Regions from separate parts of the Bacillus sp. BSL6 genome, predicted to be linked through region 2. Evidence: riboswitches for the same ligand, from Rfam matches in the RefSeq annotation. Region 2 holds a riboswitch; each other region holds the start of a gene.
What was found. A riboswitch is a leader RNA that binds a small molecule or an ion and turns the genes downstream of it on or off. The one in region 2 is predicted to bind thiamine pyrophosphate.
Positions count from the first base shown of each region.

Region 1: linked by a shared signal. The riboswitch ahead of thiC (phosphomethylpyrimidine synthase ThiC) and the one ahead of tenA (thiaminase II) in region 2 are both predicted to bind thiamine pyrophosphate.
Region 3: linked by a shared signal. The riboswitch ahead of RCJ96_RS21430 (MTH1187 family thiamine-binding protein) and the one ahead of tenA (thiaminase II) in region 2 are both predicted to bind thiamine pyrophosphate.

Region 1 is NZ_JAVGCW010000006.1:95,758-103,263, forward strand. It holds gene RCJ96_RS19575 (cytochrome d ubiquinol oxidase subunit II) at 1-544, shown strand, start outside; gene RCJ96_RS19580 (arsenic transporter) at 934-2,292, shown strand; gene thiC (phosphomethylpyrimidine synthase ThiC) at 2,547-4,307, opposite strand; TPP riboswitch at 4,420-4,535, opposite strand; gene lldP (L-lactate permease) at 4,607-6,265, opposite strand; gene RCJ96_RS19595 (DUF4870 domain-containing protein) at 6,563-6,880, shown strand; gene RCJ96_RS19600 (metal-binding protein) at 6,945-7,436, opposite strand; gene RCJ96_RS19605 (YkvA family protein) at 7,487-7,506, opposite strand, start outside.
Region 2 is NZ_JAVGCW010000002.1:918,859-926,364, forward strand. It holds gene tenI (thiazole tautomerase TenI) at 1-401, opposite strand, end outside; gene RCJ96_RS10975 (ABC transporter substrate-binding protein) at 412-1,413, opposite strand; gene RCJ96_RS10980 (ABC transporter permease) at 1,410-2,162, opposite strand; gene RCJ96_RS10985 (ABC transporter ATP-binding protein) at 2,162-2,911, opposite strand; gene tenA (thiaminase II) at 2,880-3,575, opposite strand; TPP riboswitch at 3,658-3,760, opposite strand; TPP riboswitch at 3,821-3,933, opposite strand; gene RCJ96_RS10995 (SH3 domain-containing protein) at 4,172-5,332, shown strand; gene RCJ96_RS11000 (hypothetical protein) at 5,338-5,676, shown strand; gene RCJ96_RS11005 (DUF3965 domain-containing protein) at 5,901-7,052, opposite strand; gene RCJ96_RS11010 (CBS domain-containing protein) at 7,347-7,506, opposite strand, start outside.
Region 3 is NZ_JAVGCW010000007.1:94,417-101,922, forward strand. It holds gene RCJ96_RS21415 (ABC transporter ATP-binding protein) at 1-240, opposite strand, end outside; gene RCJ96_RS21420 (ABC transporter substrate-binding protein) at 237-1,235, opposite strand; gene RCJ96_RS21425 (ABC transporter permease) at 1,232-2,005, opposite strand; gene RCJ96_RS21430 (MTH1187 family thiamine-binding protein) at 1,977-2,297, opposite strand; TPP riboswitch at 2,398-2,499, opposite strand; gene RCJ96_RS21435 (methyl-accepting chemotaxis protein) at 2,561-4,300, opposite strand; cyclic di-GMP riboswitch class I at 4,442-4,526, opposite strand; gene RCJ96_RS21440 (anaerobic C4-dicarboxylate transporter family protein) at 4,810-6,123, shown strand; gene thiE (thiamine phosphate synthase) at 6,239-6,898, opposite strand; gene thiM (hydroxyethylthiazole kinase) at 6,915-7,506, opposite strand, start outside.

The sequences.
Region 1 (7,506 bases), on a different contig from region 2:
TTATTGTTATATGCTCTTCGGACTAACTTCGGAACTATTTCTTTCCTCCCTCTTTCTTGCTGATTTTGCGAGAGAACAAGGTTCAGAAGATGCATATAGAATTTATAGAAGAAACGCGATTATCCTTGGTCCTGCAACGCTCGTTACGGCGATTATTGCCCTCGTTGTAATGGATCCGGAAACACACTGGCTTATGCAAGGGCTAATAAAGCAATTCACATGGTTTACAGTTTCTATCGTTTTATTCATTATCGGATACTCTTCTCTTTGGTGGACAAACAAGAAGTATGACACACTAGGATACCCTCGCATTGCCGTTTTAGCAGTCGTCGCTCAATATGCATTTGCAAGTTATGCTTACGGCGTTGCGCATTTACCGTATATTATTTATCCTGATGTAACTGTATTTACAAGCTTTACAACGGTCGAAACATTCTATGCATTGCTTATTCTATATGCAATTGGGATTGCAATTTTATTACCAGGATTTATTTTCTTCTGGAATTTATTCTTGAAGGATCGAACTTTTTTGAAGGAAAAATAATATTGTAGGGCCTGTTCCAAAAGGTATTTTGGGATGGGCTCCTTTTGTCATGTTTTGTCGATAAGTCGATATAATTTAAAAATCGCTGATATATTTTGAGTTGCGCTGATATATTCCAATAATCGCTGATATATTTTGAGTTGCGCCGATATATCTCAATAATCGCCCATATAAATTTCATTTACTATCTTACTGCCCTTCTAATTTATAGACTCCTCTCACAATAGTTATTTCACTATTCGTGACACATGTCCTTTCGCTTGAAAAACACATATTCACCTTATTCCATTATATGTCTAGTTCTTCCTATTTTCCGCTGAATATACTACCAATACAAACCTTAAGACAAGCTACATTACTTTAAGGAAAAGTAGAAAGGTAGGTAAAATATGAGCATTGAAATATGGATTACTATTATTGTATTCTTCTTAACAATGATTGTTATCTTTTGGCGACCTCGTGGTTTAAATGAGGCGTGGCCGGCAGCAATTGGCGCTGGCATTATCCTGATTACTGGACTTGTATCAAAACCAGACGTCATGGACATTATTAGTAAAATTGGCGGTGCCTCCATAACAATATTAGCGACCATCGTTATGGCGGTTATATTAGAAAGCTTCGGATTCTTCCACTGGTCCGCAGCGAAACTTGCAAACTTAGCAAAAGGCTCCGGGCGCCGCTTATACTGGTATATTCAATTATTATGTTTTCTTATGACTCTTTTATTTAATAACGACGGTAGTATTTTAATTACAACGCCAATCTTAATTCTTCTCCTAAAAAATCTTCAATTAAAACCGCATCAACAAATCCCTTATTTATTAAGCGGTGCTTTAATCGCTACTGCATCTAGTGCACCAATTGGTGTAAGTAATATCGTAAACTTAATCGCATTAAATATCGTGAATATGACTCTTTATATGCATACTGCTATGATGTTTGTACCTGCAACATTAGGACTATTGTTTATGTCATGGCTTATGTATACGGTTTTGAAGAAAAAACTTCCGAAAAAATTGCCTGTTTCTTCATATGATATTGAAGAAATATTCTTCACGAAAAACTTTCATCCGTTAAAAGGAAAAAATTCAGTTGATACGAAACAAAAACGGACAAGGTTCATGCTAAAAGTATTAGGCTTCGTCTTCCTTATGCGCTGTCTTCTATTCGTTGCATCCTTCTTATCCATCCCAATCGAGATTGTTGCCGTACTCGGTTCACTCGTTCTTCTCATTTGGAGATGGTACTACTTACGAACGAACCCTGTCGACATTTTGAAAAAGACACCTTGGCACATTTTGATTTTTGCTTTCTCTATGTATGTCATTATTTACGGGCTCCACAACGCAGGATTAACAGCAGCGCTTGTCCAATGGCTTGAACCAGTTGTAAGTCAACATCTGCTTTATGCTAGCTTTGCAATGGGTGGACTCGTTTCTCTCCTCTCCAATGTCTTCAATAATCACCCTGCACTTATGATTGGTACCATTACGTTAACAGAAATGGGATTAGATCCAGTCACATTAAAAACTATCTATCTCGCAAATATCATTGGTAGTGACATCGGTTCACTATTATTACCAATCGGTACGCTAGCTTCTCTCATTTGGATGTATATCCTGAAACAAAACAAAATTAAAGTAAAATGGAAAGACTATTTAAGTGTATCCCTTATCGTTATTCCACTCACAACAGTCGTTACATTATTCCTCTTATTCTATTGGGTACATCTCTTCTTCGCCTTATAAAGTGAAACTTTAATCAGTGGGGGTTTTGTACATCCACCACTGATTATCAGCCCTAACCAATCGGGCTTTTACGGGCAGTTGCCCCCCACCTAACTTCTTTGCTTCCGCTGAATTTTGAGGTGGGGGTCTTACTGCCCACAAATAGCGGGATAAACAACAGAAGCCCACTTTGCTACCGTCTTAGCAAAGCGGGCTTCTTCTATATTTAAGTTAGGTACTACAGTGTGATCAATCAAGTAAAGAGGTGTAACGTGTTATTGGTATAAATGACTACCAGTTTCTTTAAATTCTTTCGCTTTCTCTTTCATTCCTTTTTCAATTGCTTCTGTCGTTTCTAAATCATTTTCTTTTGCGTATTCACGAATATCATGTGAAATTCTCATACTACAAAACTTCGGTCCACACATGGAACAGAAATGAGCCGTTTTCGCACCTTCTGCTGGCAACGTTTCATCGTGATACTCCATCGCGCGTTCAGGATCTAAAGATAAATTAAATTGATCGCGCCAACGGAATTCAAAACGAGCTTTTGAAAGTGCATCATCACGCTGATGAGCCGTTTTGTGCCCTTTCGCTAGATCAGCTGCATGCGCAGCGATTTTGTACGTAATAACACCTTCGCGTACATCATCTTTATTCGGTAAACCTAAATGTTCTTTCGGCGTTACATAACAAAGCATCGCCGTTCCAAACCAGCCAATCATCGCAGCTCCAATTGCGGATGTAATATGGTCATAACCTGGTGCAATATCTGTCGTTAACGGTCCAAGTGTATAGAATGGTGCGCCCTGGCAAATATCAAGCTCTTTCTCCATATTTTCTTTAATTAAATGCATCGGTACATGCCCAGGCCCTTCAATCATAACTTGCACATCATGTTTCCAAGCAATCTTCGTTAATTCACCAAGTGTTTCAAGCTCAGAGAACTGCGCTTCGTCATTTGCATCTGCAATCGAACCTGGACGTAATCCATCTCCAAGAGAGAACGAAACATCATACTGCTTCATAATTTCACAAATCTCTTCAAAATGAGTGTATAGGAAGTTTTCTTTATGATGGTATAAACACCACTGCGCCATAATTGAACCACCGCGCGAAACGATACCTGTCGTACGCTTTGCAGTAATCGGAATGTAACGAAGTAATACGCCAGCGTGAATTGTAAAGTAATCTACGCCTTGCTCCGCTTGCTCAATTAACGTATCACGATACACTTCCCACGTTAAATCTTCTGCAATTCCGTTTACTTTTTCAAGAGCTTGATAGATCGGTACAGTTCCAACTGGTACAGGCGCATTACGAATAATCCACTCGCGCGTCGTATGAATGTTTTTACCTGTAGATAAATCCATAATCGTATCTGCACCCCAGCGAGTAGCCCATGTCATCTTCTCTACTTCTTCCGCGATAGAAGAAGATACAGCAGAGTTTCCGATATTTGCATTCACCTTCACGTGGAAATTACGTCCAATAATCATCGGCTCTGCTTCCGGATGGTTAATATTTGCTGGTAAAATAGCGCGACCTTCCGCAATTTCCTTACGAACAAACTCCGGGTCTACTCCTTCACGAATCGCAACATATTCCATCTCAGACGTAATGATGCCATTACGTGCATAATGCATTTGCGTAACATTTGCACCTTGCTTCGCTCTAAGCGGTTTGCGATCCATTTGCGGGAAAACAGGTGTATGTTTCGAAGCCACCTTCACACCGTCATCCTCTGGTTTTACTTCGCGTCCTTCGTATGCCTCTACATCTCCGCGCTCTAGGATCCAAGAGTGGCGCGGCGCCTGCAACCCCTTCTCTAACTCGACTTTATACGCAGGATCTGTGTAAGGACCGCTTGTATCATACACACGAATTGGCGGATTCGGGACGCCATTTGTATCGCTTTGTTCAATCTCACGCATCGGTACTTTCATACCTTCTCGTGGTCCATCCACATACACTTTCTTACTTCCTGGTAAACTCGATTTCAATTCAATTTGCTCAGCTGAAACAGACTGTTTCATAACCTTTGTTGCCCCCCTGTACGTGACAAGGACGAGATATGGCCAGCGTATGCCAAAATAAAAAGAGCCAGGTCCATAAAAAAATAAGGACCTGGCTCATAAAGACATCATTATGTAAAGCCGTTAACTTCCCTACGCTGGTACGAGCCAGATCAGGTCCAAAGGGTTAAGAAGTTCACGCGCTTCTCTCTCAGCCTACGCATACGTTAGGCACCCCTAGTTTATCACTGATTTAATTTTCAATACTTTCTCATCATACACGATAATCTGAAAAATGCAAAGTTTATTTCTCTCGCTCTTTACGGAATCATCCAAGTTAAATAATAGGCCTGAACATAAGTCATAATCCCCACAATTATTACGAAGAACAAACTATGCTTCACTGTAAACCGGAATAAATCTGATTCTTTTCCAGCAAGTCCAACTGCTGCACAAGCAATGGCAATTGATTGCGGAGAAATCATTTTTCCGGTTACACCGCCCGTTGTATTCGCTGCAACGAGAAGTACTTCAGATACACCGACTTGCTGCGCTGTAATTGCTTGTAAATTTGAAAATAATGCATTCGCTGACGTATCAGATCCTGTTAAGAATACACCGATCCATCCTAAGAATGGTGAGAAGAACGGGAATAGTCCGCCAGTTCCTGCTAGTGCTAATGCTAGTGTAGAAGATAGCCCAGAATAGTTTGCAATAAATGCAAATCCTAATACAAATCCAATAGATAGAATTGGCATTTTTAATTCACTTAAAGTTTCTTTAAATGTTACCACTGCATCATTTACACTCATTTTCAAAATAAACATGGAAATGAGACAAGCAATTAAAATTGCTGTTCCCGTTGCTGATAATACATCGAACTTCAAAATTGCCTCGTAAGGCGTCGCTTTATTTACAATAGGCTCTGCTTTCATTACTAAATTGTGCAAGCCTGGAATTTCAAACTTAAATACAAGACTTTCTAACGCGCCTCCTGGAGCAAATAATGCTTTAAAGAAACTTTGACTCCAAATGACTACCATAACCGTTAATACGATAAATGGAGACCATGCCTTTACTACTTTTCCTAACGTTAATTTCGGCATCGATGCCGCTGTTGTTGCAGCTGCTTCTCTATTTGCTTGCCCAGATTGATAAATTTCTTTCGGTTGCCATACTTTTAAGAACAGCGCTAAACTAACTAAACTTACAAGTGCCGACGTAATATCCGGAAGTTCTGGCCCTAAGAATGTCGCTGTAATGAACTGCGTAATGGCAAACGAACTACCCGCTACAAGTAAAGCAGGCCATGTTTGTCTTACCCCTTTTAATCCGTCCATTAAAAATACGATAAAGAACGGAACAAATAATGATAAAAACGGTAATTGATGTCCAGCCATTTGTCCAATTTTATGTGGATCAATACCTGTTACTTGTCCAGCAACTGTAATTGGAATTCCCATCGCTCCAAAAGCGACTGGTGCTGTATTTGCAATTAAACAAAGACCCGCTGCATATAAAGGATTTAACCCAAGACCCGCAAGAAGTGCTGCCGTAATCGCGACTGGTGCACCAAATCCTGCTGCCCCTTCTAAAAATGCTCCGAATGAAAAACCGATTAAAATAACGAGTAAACGATGGTCATTCGTAATGGACAATACAGATGCACGAATTACATCGAATTGACCTGTTTTCACAGAAATTTTATATAAAAATACCGACATAATGATAATCCAAGCAATTGGCCATAATCCGTATAAGAAACCATATCCGGTCGCTGCCATTGCCATCGTGAACGGCATCTTATAAGCGAATAACGCCACTAAAATTGTCAGTACAACTGTAATAAATCCTGCCACATACCCCTTCATGCGGAAAACTGCTAAAGCTAAGAAAAAAAAGATAATCGGAATAAGTGCGACCGCTGCCGAAATCCAAATGTTTCCGAACGGATCATAAACTTGTGTCCATGTGTTCATTATTCTCTCCCCCTAAAGAATCCCCTTTTAAATAGAATAACCTCATCAATAGACTATCAGGTCATCATACCTTTAAGTCTAAAAATAAAAAAACGTTTAAGAAAACGTTTTCAATAACTTTCATTTATACTGTACCATAACAATTTCCATTTAAAAAGATTTTTTTGAAAATTTTATCATTTAACGAAAAAATCTTACAAAATCGTCACGTTCTTGTAATGTTCATCGATAGCAAGCTCGCTACCTTTCCTGCATAATAAAGGTATAACAACGGATATTATTTATGAGGTGATATATATGAACGGAAACAAAATATTAGCAGCTTTATCATACTTTAGTGTATTATTTGCCCCTATCTTATTCCCGATTATTGTGTGGATTGTGGGAGACGCGGAAACGAAACCACATGCAAAACGTGCTCTATGGACACACATTATCCCAAGTATTGCTACATTCATTGGCATGATTATTTTAGGAGTTATGGGTCTTGGATCTGATCAACCGGATGTAACACTGGGCATCGGTACAATGATTGTCTTATGTATTTGCGGAATCATTAGCTTATACTACTTCATTTGGAACATCGTGAAAGGTATAAAAGTACTGAAAGCTTAATTTTAAACAAACGTTTGATTAATAAGAAAAAACCGTCCCAAAATACTTTTTGGGACGGTTTTTTTTATCTTCTGCGTTTCTTCTTTTTTCTCATCATTTTCTTGCGTCGCGTATTCACTTTATCCGCTATAATGTGAAGCGTGCTTGCCACAACAATTCCCATTACGAACGTTACAATTTCAACCTCATGTTCCTTCGCCATTTCTATTAAATTCCCGTCAAGCGCGATTACATTTAATAGGAATAAAAACGGAGAAAACACAATTAACATGTATGCAATACGAATCACATCACCAAGTATAATTGTGTGTGTAAAGAAGGAGCGATGCGGCATCACCTTCTTATACGGATACCAAAATATACGTAGGAATCCCCATTTATTATACGCATTACTATACGTATCTAAATCCGGTGTTAAAAATGTAGTACCTACTAAAAAGCCAATTGCAAAAGTTAATAAAAAATCAAAATTTGTTAGTCCATACGAAAAGAGCATAAACAAAACAACCGGAAGGGATATTAAGTTTATTTTCGTATGCGTTCTTCCTGATGGCATAATGCACTTCCTCGCTTACGTTCGCCCTGTCACCATGTGACAGTTCTTACCTATTGATCTAATTTCTGAT
Region 2 (7,506 bases):
ACACCTTTTTTACAATCTGTCGGAAATACATGACCATAGACGAGTGAATCCGCGCCATTCTTAAATGCATCGATCGCCTCTTCTAAAGAATGCACAGAATAACCGACATGCAAATAAGAAAACTTTTCTTTCACTGACCTTACATCTGCGCTTCGATATCCTAGCTGTACACGCGGAATGTTTAATAAAATAGCAATATCAATTCGATCATTTATCACTATTTTTGATGCTGGAAAGCCTTTCTTCAAAAGACTTTCCACACCTTCATACAATTCCTTCGTACTTTTCTCACGCTCACGAATATGCAAATAATCAATTTCACTTTCAATTTGCATCGCTACATTCACTAACTCTTCGAATGACATGTGACCATTTGAGATTACATGAAGCTCATTTTTCATATTCATTCGCCTACTTTAAAATGTTTTCGAATAACTCATTGGCCGGAACGATTTCTTTCGTCATTCCTTTATCTTTCAACCATTTATTTTGTTTCTCCCATGACTCTTTTGAATCTGATAAAAATGGTTCATCCTTTGTTTCCATTTTCTCTAATAAAATTTTCATACTTTCTTTTTCAACTTCTGGTACAAGTGGGAAGTTTTCTTTTTCCTGATGATTTAATAAAATATTTAATGCTTCATCTGGATTTTTCTTCATGAAATCATAACCTTTTTTCGTACCACGTAAGAAAGCTTGCAAAGCTTCTTTATCTTTTTTCAATGTTTTATCACCTGTTACAAATACGAGTTCATGATAATTCGGTACACCGTAATCTGCTGGATTAAAGTATGCTGGTTCATGACCTTCATGACGCATAACAGGTACTTCATGGTTAATGTATGCCCCTGTTACCGCATCCACTTTTTTCGTAATTAATGCTGGTACTAAATCAAAACCAACATCGACTACTTTCACTGTATCTGGATTACCACCAGCTTCTTTTACCATCGTTTTTAAATACATCTCACTTAAAGGTGTTCCAGAATATCCAACTGTTTTACCCTCTAAATCTTTTGGCGATTGAATGCCTGCAGACTTCAGCGATACAACATGATTTAATGGTGAACGTACGACAGCTCCAATTGATTTCACTGGAATTTGTTCATTTGCTTTTGCCATGACAACATCTGGCTGATAATATAAGCCAACCGTTACTTTTCCTGCAGCTGCTAACGTTAATGGGTCAGTCGGATTGGAAGGGAATTTAATATTCACCTTTACTCCTTCTTCTTTAAAGTAACCTTTTTCAATTGCCGCATAAATAAAGCTATGTACCGCATTTGGGTACCAATCAAGCATGACCGTTATTTCTTTTTCTTTTTTATTCTTATCTGATGCTGAATTACTCGAACATCCAGCAATCATTGCAACTAATAATGTAAGCACAAAGATGCGTTTTAAAAATTTCATGAATGCTTCCTCCAACTAATGAATTTCTTTTCTAATACCGAAATAAGTACGACGAAGAAAATAGCTAATAATGATAACAATACAATGGGTGCAAATACACCTGCCCCGTCTAATTGCGTCATCATTCTCTTACTGAAATATCCTAGCCCCGCTTGTGCACCGAGCCATTCACCAATTGCCGCCCCAATTACACTAAGCGGTACTGCAATTTTTAAAGCTGAGAAAAAATAAGGAAGAGCAGACGGCAATTTTAATTTAAGAAAAACATCTTTTTTCGTTGCCCCATACGTAACTAAAAGCTCTTCCCATTCTTTTTTCGTACTGCGCAGTCCATCATACGTATTAACCGTAATTGGGAAAAACGTAATTAAAACCGTAACAACGACCTTACTCCAAATCGTATATCCAAACCATAAAACGAAAAGCGGAGCAAGCGCTGTAATAGGAATCGTTTGTGAGGCAACTAATAATGGATAAAATGCTCTCTCCATCCAATTACTCGCATTCATTAACATCGCTAGCCCTACCCCAAGTACGATAGAAATAGCCACCCCTATTAAAACGACATATAATGTTGCTGGCAAATGAACCGTAAATAATATGTCTTTTAGTTTCCATATCTTCATTACAATTGCAGACGGTGACGGTAAAATGTACATTTCATCTACAATTCTTGCGCCTACTTCCCAAAGAGCAAGTAAAATACTAGAAAGTGTAAGAGCAGGTAATAGCTCCTTCAACCGGTTCATCATGCGAGTACCTGCCTTTGCAACATACTAAGAAGCTCATCTTTCAGTGCTAATACTTCTGGTTTATATAAATCTTTTCTTGTCCGATTACAATCAAGCGGTACAATCCTCTCGGTTAAAGTAGTTATCGGTTGATTTTCTACAACTAAAATTCGATTAGAAAGAAACAATGCTTCTTCCACATCATGAGTGATAAATAAAATTGTTTTTTCCCACTCTTTCCATTGTTCAAACAACCATTCCTGCAAAGATGCCTTCGTTAAAGCATCCAACGCGCTAAACGGTTCATCTAAAAGTAATATCTCTCCGCCTGTTAATAAAGTTCGAATGAAAGATACGCGTTGCCTCATACCACCAGATAAATCTTTCGGATATTTTGTCTCATACCCTTGTAAGCCAAATTTGTGTAACAGTTCCTTTGCCTTTATTTGTGCTTCTTTCTTCTGTACACCTTGGCACTCTAGCGGCAGGGCCGCATTCTCAATAATCGTTCTCCATGGCAGGAGCATATCTTTTTGGGGCATATACCCTACAGGATGGCTCTTTGTTTCTGTTAGTTCTATCTGTCCCGTACTCGCTTCTTCTAAACCTGTAATAAGGCGAAATAAAGTACTTTTCCCGCATCCACTCGGTCCGATAATGCTTACAAACTCTTTATCTTGTATAGAAGCATTTAATTCATTAATGATTGGCTTCTCATCATAATGAAAAGAAACATTATGAAACTGTAGTATGTTCTTGCTCCTCAAATCCCCACATCTCCTTACGGTAGGACATATCCCAGAATAAATATTCAAATCGACTGGAATATAGGAAAATCTCCTCTAATCGATCTAGCTCTTTTTCAGACTTTCCAACTGCCATTTCATTTAATAAATCGATTAACCAAACACAAAGGTTGCCATATTCTTCAGAGCTATAGCCTTGAATCCACTCACCAAAGAACTCATGATCTCTTGCTCCAGGAATATCATTTAAACGCTTTCCAATCTCCCAGTAGCTCCACATACACGGAAGAAGTGCTGCTATTAATTCCGCAAGTGTGCCATTTTGAGATACAGACATCATGTAATTTGTATAAGCTAAATTTTTAGCAGATGGCTTTGCAGACTCTATCTCCTCTATAGAAATTCCAAGTCTTTTTGCATACTGTTTATGAATTGTCATTTCTCCATTTAATATCCCATCAATTTGTTCAGCAAATTTCCCCATAATTTGTGGATTTGTTGCCTTTACAACACCGATCGCATATAACTTTGCATAATCTAACAAGTATAAATAATCTTGAATAATATAATACTGAAACTTATCTTTTTCTAACGTACCATCCCCCATACCTACAACAAATGGATGATTATGACTCATCTCCCAAACTGGTTGTACAGTTTCTAATAATCTATCGCAAAATTTCATTTCTCTATCCCCTTTCAATTTATATATCTAAATAAAAAACCACTTCTAAATAAGAAGTGGTTACAGCAAATAAAATTATAATTTATTCGTTGCTCCACTTCCCTTCGCTAGTATTATCTAGATCAGGTCTGTAAGGGTTAAGGATTATTCCTCTCTCAGCACAACAAGCACCCCTAGTGGTTTCAATATGAAATTTTCAAATAAAAAAGCCCCGTTTCTATACGCAAAGAAACGGGGACTCATTATTAGTGTCCGAATTGCTTCCCTACGCTAGCATAATCTAGATCAGGTAATAAAAAGGATCAAAGACTTAAGGTCTTACTCTCAGCTGGCAACACCAGCTCTCCTAGCAAACTATAAAATTATCACTGTCAGTATAACACCGTAATAAGACATCATCAACTGTTTTAATTTTCTCAATTGTCAACAAAATAACAAAACCATATAACACTTATATTCTATCTTAGAAATTATTATCCTCAAAAAATTTATTTTTATATTGATTTCATATTACATTTATGTGAATACACCCACTATATTATATCTTTATACTATAATAAAATTACAACTATACAACTAGAGGAGGTCTCTATTATATGAATATGAAAGCTACTGCTTTAACAGCAACTACTGTCGCAATTGCTTCTTTACTTCCTTCTATGGGAGAAACAAATGTACAAACAGCCAACGCTGAACAATTATCTAATGTGAAAACTGGATATGTCAAAGTCGATCAAGTAGCCTTACATACAAAAGATAACGCAAATAGCTCATCAATTGATACAATTCGCTTTAATACGAAAGTGAATATACTTGAAACAACTAATGGCTGGTATAAAGTATCTGTTAATAATAAAGTAGGTTACGTACAAAAAGATTCTATTCTACTAAAAAACAAACTTCAATCTAATAATCAATATATCGTCAATGCCAATGCATTAAACGTTCGTTCTGAACCTAATTTAGAATCTTCAATTTTAGATGTATTACCAAATGGGAAATTCGTTACTATTCAAGAAGAACAAGGTGAATGGTATAAAATTTTACATAATGGCAAAACAGGTTACGTACAAAAGGCATTCGTATCTAATGGTTCACAGCCTTTAGTAAAAGGCATCACAGTTCAAAATAATACGAAATACACAGTTGCAACACCTAAACTTAATGTGCGTAGCAATGCTAGTACAAGTAGCACACTACTTGGTTCATTACAAAATGGTACACAATTACAAGTAGTGGAAACTGTAGGAACTTGGTATAAAATTCGTTTTGGCACAGGATACGGATATGTGGCAAAGCATTATGTAGTGCAAAATCAAACGCAATCACAAGCTCAAACAGCTCAACCTACTTCCATTCCAGCCGTTTTCAAATTCCCTACTCAAGGAAAAATTAGCTCAACATTTGATATGCGCTGGGAACAAATGCATTATGGTATAGATATCGCAGCTCAGGGTAATGTCTCTATCCAGGCTGCTGCGGCAGGTAAAGTCGTGAAATCATATTATTCAGCTAGCTATGGCAATGTTGTGTTCATCGCCCATCAAATAAACGGGAAATTATATACAACAGTCTATGCTCACATGAAAGATCGCACTGTACAAGCTGGTGATCAAGTACAAGCTGGACAATTAGTAGGTCATATGGGAAACACAGGTCATTCATACGGGCAACATCTTCATTTTGAATTACACAATGGAGAATGGAATTTTGAAAAAACAAATGCAGTAAACCCACTGCCATATTTAGTTAGGTAAATTGTATGCCACGCAATATCAATATACCTCTCTTAATTGAATACTTAGCCTTTTTAGGCTTAATCTGTTGCTTAGTAATTTATAATACAAATACTGTATTTTTATCTATTATCATTGCTTTTGTTGCTTTAGAAATTATGATGGAAGCTTTTCAAGTTCAACTAAAACAAAAAATTGCCCATATTTATAATGCCATCTTTCTATTAAGTGCTTTAATAACAAATATTATTAGTAATGGTTTTTATTTATCTACCGTATTTCCCGTATTTTTTATGGCTGTTTTATTATTCATAGCTAGATACATTCATGTCCCTAATAACAAAAAACACGAACAAGAAGCTTAGAAAGAGGAGACACTGTGTACCAATCTTTCAAAGATAATCCGATAAAATATATATTGAATTTATACAAAAAAACAAATACTTTTTTTGGTATACAAGGAAGCTATACGGCACAATTTCTCCTTTATGGAATGTTATTTCTCGTCTTAATTACATTCTCCTTGCTTTACTAATAAAAAAAGGATCTCACAATTGAGATCCTTTTTAATTTATATAGAAAGTGCCCTTTATCCACAAGCATATTTTTCATAAATAAAGCTAAGATTATATTTTTTCTCTAAGCTCATTCTTTGTTCATCATCACACCAATAGAACAGAATATCATGAATCGTTGCATAACGCTTATTTTTAAGAAACAGTTTAAAGAAAGATGGTAAACAGTCATGTAATTGTATAAATATATAATTGCGTAATATTTCTTCTTTATATTTAATGCCCTTACAAATATACAATAATTCTTCACAATAATATGCATGTTGTGGAACTTGGATCATTTCAAAAAATGGCACATATGATAATAACTTTCCAATAAAATGATCATATCGATCCATTATCCCTATCGTCATATGCTCCATCATATCTTTCATTACATATAAATAATCATCTACATGAGTAGTCTTGAGTGGGTCTAATCGATCTGAAATTTGAGAAAGTACAGCCCTTTGGCAAGCTAACACCGCTTGACTAGGTCCATAATATGATAGAAAGTCTGTACACTTACGATACTTTCGTAATAAATCATATGTATATAAGTCATAAACAAAAGTATTACAATACATCGCTAAACTCATCATATCACTATTTAATTGCTCTTTTGATAGTGACTTAGCTCTCTTACACATATAAAAAAATGTAAATTCTAATACTTCTTTATGGGATAATAAATGTTTACAGTCTGTTATACATTTCTCATTAAATTTCACTCTATCCCAAATTTCTACATCTCCATCAGTTAATTCACCAATACGATATTTAATTATTAAATAGTTTAAAGCAACCGCCTGCGTCAAAAGGTCCCACGTTTCATATTCCAATGAAGTATGAACAAACTCAGCTAGCCCTTGAGTTACCATAAAAGTATTCGCTTCTTCATACCAACCAATTTCTTGGCATAAGCGAAGAATACGTACTAAAGTTGGAATTTCGTCTTTATGAAATTGCGGTAAATTCTTTGCTTTATTCATTCCATATACGATAAATGCCGCTAAATTTTCTTCTTTATAAAATTCTTTTTCTTTCCACACTAATATAGTTCGTTCTTTCCCTTCACCTTTTGGATGACAAGGTACAAGCAAAGAAAATAATTCAGCGAAATTATTTGGTTCTATATATGTATCTGTAACCAAATTCCAATTTGGATCGCGCTGTACAGCCTTCATATAATTCCCCTTCCCTTTTATCTACATAGGAAATATTAATCCATTATCACATCATTAACAATAAATATTGTTATATTCGAAATCAATCATAATACTTATATCTATCAGTATATCATTTTTTCTCTTATTTATAATTAGGAATGACAAATTTAAATAAACTGTCGAAATTACTAACTGTATACTTATTATATAATGGCTCAGATACATCATGCTAACATATTAGCTTAACCCTATATACTAGAATAATGTATCTGATTTTTATACGTAACGTATTACACTAATTAAAGTCTCACTTCATTCCGTATGCTCTGATATTTCACTTAAAGCAAATCCCGCTTGATCATCTGCCGATTCTTTTATAGCTAAATCTCCTAGTGCTAACATCCCAACGAGTTGACCACTCTCAACTACTGGCAATCGTCTAATTTGATACTGTGCCATTAACTCTGTAGCC
Region 3 (7,506 bases), on a different contig from region 2:
GTCCTGTTGCGGCATATAACTTACAACATCTTGCTCTTGCATTTGCTTATCGTTATACGTTACACTTCCACTTGTTGGATTTTCAATATTTGCGATCATATTTAATAGTGTGCTTTTCCCACAACCACTCGGTCCTACAAAGGAAACGAACTCTCCCTCTCTTATAGAAGCACTAATATTTGCTAATACATTCTTGCCATCGAAAGATTTCACAATATCTTTTATTTGTAATCCACTCATTTTTCACTTGGAAGGAACTCATTTGTAAAGGCATCTTTCACATCAATTTTCTTCTTAATAACTTTGTTATCATATAAGAAATTCATGTAATTCGTCCAAACTTCTTCCTTCTGTACTCCCCACGCTTTTGCATCATCTTGATACTTCGTACTTAGCCATTTTTGACTTTCTTGTACTAAATCTTTATTTACATCTGGAACAGCTTTAATTAAAATATCGGCAGCTTCTTTCGGTTCTTTAATTGCAAAATTATAACCCTCTGTCGTTGCACTCATAAACTTTTTCACAAAGTCTTTATCTTGCTTCGTATGTTTTTCACTCGTAATCATAACAGGACTATAGAAATCAAGCGCTGGATCTAAGTCTTTCACCATAATCGTATTTAACTCTTTTCCTTGGCGCTTCGCTTCAATTCCATCCCATCCATAATAAATCCATTCAAAATCTGCATCACGACCAATTGATTTAAAGAAATCTGTTTGTCCTAAAATGATTTTTTCAACTTTATTAAAATCAGCTTGGTGCTTATCCATAATAGTCTTTAATGTCGCTTCTTCCGCTGGTCCTCCCCAGCCACCGTAACGTTTCCCTTCAAAATCTTTCGGTGACGTCATATTATCTTTCTTAAGCGATGCAAAAGCTGAAGTGTTATGCTGAATAATCGCCCCTACAGATACAACAGGAATACCTTCCACACGAGCCAACGTTACATTTTCTTGTGCGCTTATTGCGAAGTCAGCTTTTCCTGAAGCTATCATTTGCTCCGCCGTCACATTATCACCAGGCTGAATGATTTCTACATCTAAGCCTTGCTTTTTATAATAATCTTTCGCTTGTGCTACATATAAGCCAGTATGATTCGTATTCGGAAACCAATCTAATACGACTTTTACTTTTTGATCTTTAGTTGCACTTTCTTCTTTCTTTGCCGTATTACATCCAGCTACACCTACTGCTACTAAGGCAGCCAACATAACTTTTAAACCTTTTTTCATTTTCTGCCGTCCTTTCTATATATCCATGGTGCTGTTATTCTTGCCATAAACTCCACGATAAAATACAGACATAATGTCACCATTACAATAATTGCTGCAACACCAAATACTCGGGCTGTTAAAAAGGATTTCGTAGCCCTTGTAAGCATAACTCCTAATCCTTCACTGGCACCAAGCCATTCTCCAATAATCGCTCCCATTACACTATATGTAACTGCAATTTTTAAGCCGGAGAAAAAGTATGGAAGCACTGCTGGAAACTTTACTTTCTGGTAAATTTGCCATTTTGTTGCCTTCATCGTTTGCAACAACTTCAACATATTTTTATCTACCGTTTGAAAACCTTCTAAAATGCTAAGCGCAATTGGAAAGAAACAAACGAGTATGACTACCATTACTTTCGGTAGCATTCCATATCCAAACCAAATAATAAATAACGGTGCAAGTACCACAATTGGAATCGTTTGCGAAATAACAAGCAACGGGTTTATTAAAATACGAAATAAAGGGATAACGTCCATAAGAATTGCAATGCTTGTCCCAATTAAAATCGCAAAGAACAGTCCAATTATAACCTCTTGCAGTGTTTGCATCGTATTCGGTAATAGTAAATCTTTCATTCCAATTAATTCTTGAACAATGGCAGAAGGCTTCGGTAAAATCCACGGTTCAATTTTAAATAATGAAACAGATCCTTCCCATATCGCAATGAGAAGGATAAGCCAAATTGTTGTAATTATTTTAGATTGCTTCTGGTTTTGCATATTCATCACGGTACTTCCAAACTTTTTCATCTATCGTTACACCAGTGCTTGGACGATAGTGGATTTTAATAGAAGTAATCACTTCTTCAGCTCCAGCATCCACACAAGCTTGTTGCGCACGTTTAACGACATCAAGAAGTACATCTAATTCTCCTTCCAGCGTTGTTTCCATTGCCCCTACTTCATAACGAACTCCCGATTGTTGCACAACTTCAATTGCCTTATCAACAACAGAATATACATCTTTTGTTTTTGCTTGTGGTACTACTGAAAATGACATTGTAACTTGTTGTGACATAATAAAATCCCCCTTATGAAATTAAATTTTAAAACAAGAAAAGGCTTTCCTACTACGTAGGAAAGCCTTGTATGCAAGTTATTATAGAATAACATATGCTACATCACTTTAAGTAACTCCCTACGCTGGCATTATCCAGATCAGGTTGAGGGTCGATGTTTGCTTACATCCTCTCAGCCAATTGGCTCCCCGGTCCTTAATTCGTTTTCATTGTAGCATGATTTATTTTATTGAACAAACAAAAGCATGTATAATCATTTCATTTAACTTTTGAACTCCCCAATTAACTCTTGTAACTCCTGTGAGAGCCAGCTTAAAGAACTGGCTAATTCAGCAATATCCTGTACAGACATTTCCTGTTCTTTCATGATTTCTTCAACATTACTACTACTATTCGCATACTTATTTGTAATAAGTGATAGTTCATTTACAACACGAACAATGTTTTGGCTATTTTGCAATATATTATTTGAATTGCTAGAAACAACTCCAACTTGATTAGTAACAGTTTGTGCTGATTTCGAAATTTTTTCAAAGAAAGCACCACTACTTTCAACAAGTTTCATTCCAGACTCTACTTCTTTTGAGGTTTTTTGCATTGAAACAACAGCTTCTTCCGTTCCTGCTTGTGTTTCCCCTATTAATTTTGCTATATCTTTTGCTGATGCTTCCGTCTGCTCTGCTAATTTACGCACTTCATCAGCAACAACAGCAAATCCCTCTTCAGTTTCCTCAGCACGTGAAGCTTCAATAGTAGCATGTAAAGCTAGCGAATTCGTTTGATTTGAAATACTTGTAATTACAGTTACAATATCACTAATTTCTTTTGATCTTACTTCCAAAGAATAAATGATAGAAGATAAATCTTGTACTGCATTTTGTATTATATTCATTTGATTAATTGCCTGTTTAGTAACACCGTTTCCTTTAACTGAATGATGCTCTATACCTTCAGACGCTTTCACCATTTGTTTTGCAGCATTCTTTATCTCTTCCATCTTATCTTCCATTTCATATACAATACCTAAATACTGTGGTACTGAAGTTTCTTGTAATTGAGCGCCAGCTCTTAACTCAACCATAGAACTTACGATTTCTTGAACTGCCATACTATTCTCTTTTGTACTCACTGACAATTCTTGTGAAGATGAGGAAACCTGTTCTGCTGTCTGCTTCACTTTATCTATAATTCCTTTAAACTTCTCGATGGTATTATTAAAATAAGAATTAATAATACCAATATCATCTGATCTTTCCTCTAATTTAATATTTAAATCACCTTCACCAACTCTGCGCAATCCTTCACGTAAATCTCGCAATGGAGCAAGTGCATTACGTACAATTAAGAATTGAATAACAGTTGCAATTAAAACAGAAATACAAATAAACATTAAACCTTGTATAATGAATTTTTCCTTTGTAATAGGAACAATAGAAGCATCTACATCGGCTGCAACAATCGCCACAATATTTCCTTCTCCATCTTTAATTGGCTCTAATATCGTTACCCATGTTCCTAATAGATCTTCATATACTACTGTCATGTTTGCTTTTTTCGTGCTCATTACCTTATCGTATGCTTCCATCCAAAGATCTGGTTGTTTATAATATTCTCCCGGCCTTACTTCAACAACATTTGCTAACTCTGTAGACAAGTCGACGATTAGTAACTCACCTTTTTCATTTTTTTTTGCTCCAACAATATACGTTTGTCCAACACTATTCAATTCTTCCGTTGCTTCATCTAATTTCTCTGTTAACTTCTCTCTCTTTTCTCTTTGTGCCACTGGGTCTTTTGTAACATCTCTCACTATTTCTTCGTCTAATTTATGTAATACCGTATCTCCTGTTTCAAAAGAATGCCTTTCAAATATAGACATCATGCTATTTTGAAACATGTTAAAACTTAACGCTCCCATAGTACCAACAAGCGTCAAAATAACTAACACAGTTAACAATACATTCTTTTGAAGAAATGATAGCTTGTGCCAATATTTTTTCATCAACATCACCTTTCTTAATTAACTTAATATAAAGGAAAGCTATTAAAATAGAAACCTTATCAACAACTGATAAGGTTTCTCATTTGTTTGCAAATAAAAAAAGACCAATGAAAAAGCATTGGTCAAGACCAACCCTATCCGTCCGGTAACTGGCTAGCGTAGCCTTTCGGCCTTAGCTCCTGTAGTTTTGCGTCCTAATGTTTCCATCAGTTTGCCTTTCTCGCTGAACGAGTTGAACGATATGGGAGTTCTATGAGAATTACATTATTCTCTATCAAAGATTACAACATAAAAATTAAAATGTCCACCTATTTAGAGATACAAATGTAAAATTTGGATGTATTATTTTTTCGAAATAATTTAACAAAGTACGTGAATGTTACATTTCTTGTGTTATATAATAAAAAATGTATATAACACAAGGATTGTTTTGATTATTTATTTTAATTTTCTTTTAAATTAAATTATTCAAATATATCTTAACTAATGAATTTCGGAGGTAGTTTATCATGTTTTGGCTACAATTTCTTACATTACTACTCTGCATTTTTATTGGCGCACGTCTAGGCGGAGTTGGTCTAGGAGTAATGGGTGGCGTTGGTATGGCAATACTTGTTTTCGTCTTCCACTTACAACCTACAGCTCCTCCTATTGATGTCATGCTTATGATTTTAGCAGTAATTACAGCTGCTGGTGCACTCCAAGCCGCTGGAGGAATGGACTACCTTGTTCATTTGGCTGAGAAAGCATTACGAAAAAATCCAAAACGCATTACATTCTTTGCTCCAATTGTTACTTATTTATTTACACTTTGTGCAGGAACTGGTCACGTTGCTTATTCTGTACTTCCTGTTATCGCAGAAGTCTCTCGCGAATCTGGAATTAGACCAGAACGACCAATGTCAATTGCCGTAATTGCTTCCCAACAAGCAATTACAGCTAGTCCTATATCAGCTGCAACAGTTGCACTTTTAGCAATGTTAGCTGACTATAAAATCACCTTATTAGATATTTTAAAAGTAAGTATCCCTTCTACTTTCATCGCTTGTATGATAGCTGCATTTGTTGCTAGCAAAATGGGGAAAGAATTAAATGAAGACCCTGAATACTTAAAACGATTAAAAGAAGGAATGATTCCTAAGATTGAAGAGAAAAAAGAATTTGTTGGTGTAAAAGGCGCTAAATTATCAGTTATCCTTTTCCTAGTAGGAACTTTCCTTGTCGTACTTCTCGGTTCATTTGAAGCACTTCGTCCAGGATGGATAGTTGATGGAAAGTTAGCCCGTCTTTCCATGCCAAACACAATTGAAATGGTTATGTTAACGATCGCAGCTCTTATTATTATTTTCTGTAAACCAAATGTAGAAAGCATCGTGTCTGGTAACGTCTTTAAAGCGGGGGCAACAGCAGTTGTTGCTATTTTCGGTATCGCTTGGATGGGAGATACTTTCTTTAACGGAAACTTAAATATGATTCAGGGATCAATTCAGCATCTAGTAACAAGTGCGCCATGGCTATTTGCCATCGCATTATTCATTCTATCTATTTTACTATATAGCCAAGCCGCAACAGTACGTGCTTTAATGCCTCTTGGATTATCACTCGGTATTCCACCAGCACTACTGATCGCGATGTTCCCTGCAGTAAATGGATATTTCTTCATTCCAAACTACGGAACAATCGTTGCTGCCATTAACTTTGATCGTACTGGCACAACTGGCATTGGTAAATATGTTTTAAATCATAGCTTTATGATTCCAGGCCTAATCGCAACATTCACTTCTATCGGAATTGGAATGCTCTTAATTTCAATTATGTTTTAAAGAAAAAGCACAAACCTACAAATTTAAAGGGTTTGTGCTTTTTTAATCAAACGTTTGTTTAAATATTTTTATCTGTCCATTCTGTTCTTTACTATTTTTGTGAAGTTCCCTTTTCCTACAAACTCCTACTTACTTCCTCTACTAATTTCTTCGTACTTTCATAGGCAGATTCCGCTAAACTAATCGCAGAGATAACGGAAACACCATCCGCACCTGCTTCTATAACCGAAGCTGTATTTTCAATTGAAATGCCACCAATCCCAACAATCGGTATTGTAATTCCTTGTTCTCTAAAATGAGCTAAACCTTTCGTTCCTTGCACCGCTTTCGTATCCTTTTTCGTACTCGTCGGAAAAATTGGGCCAACTCCTAAATAATCAGCTCCGTTTTTAATTGCCCAGCGTGCTTCTTCAATTGTATGGGTAGATACACCAACAATTTTATCCCCCATTTTTTCACGAACAGAAGTAATTCCTTCATCATCTTGTCCAACATGCACGCCATCTGCATCTAACTCGAGAGCTAGTTCCACATCATCATTTACGATGAATGGTACACCGTATTCCTTACAAATTGCTTGTAATTCTTTTGCGAAACAAATACGTTCTTCTCCCGTTAAAGCCCCTTCTCCCTTTTCACGAAATTGAAAAATTGTTATACCACCTTCAAGTGCCTCTCTCAATACTTGCAGTGGATCCTTCGTACAATTGTTACTTCCCATAATAAAATATACTGATAATAACTTAGACATTTCTGCCTTTGAAATACGTGACATTTATTTTCCCTCCTTACTATATAACCTCAATCTTCCCATACTTTTCTATATCACCCGAAGTCGTATTGGCTAACTGATTTAAAAATTCAATTTGGAAACTACCAGGTCCTTTTTCTACTGTCTTAGCAGCTGCTAGTTCCGCGGCTACACCATAAAACGTTAATGCCGCTAATGCAGCCTTTACATAATCCTTTTCTACCGCTACAAATGCTCCTATTACAGAAGTTAGTAAACAACCAGTTCCCGTAATTTTCGTTAAAATAGAGTGACCATTTCGAATAACAATAGTTCGCTCTCCATCTGTAACAACATCTTCTTTTCCAGTAATCACCGCAACTGTATTTAGTTCATCTGCTGCCTGCTTTGCAATACTTACGACATTACCATTTCCAGCACCAGCGTCTACCCCTTTAATTTCCCATTTTTCATTAATAACGTTCGCTATTTCAGCTGCATTTCCGCGAATAATTGCTAATTCGATTTCAGCCGGAATATGTCTCGCAACTTCTGTTCGATACGAAGTTGCCCCTGCGCCAACCGGATCAAACAGTACCGGTACATCATTCCTATTAGCCGACTTACCAGCAAGTAACATCGCTTCTACCTCG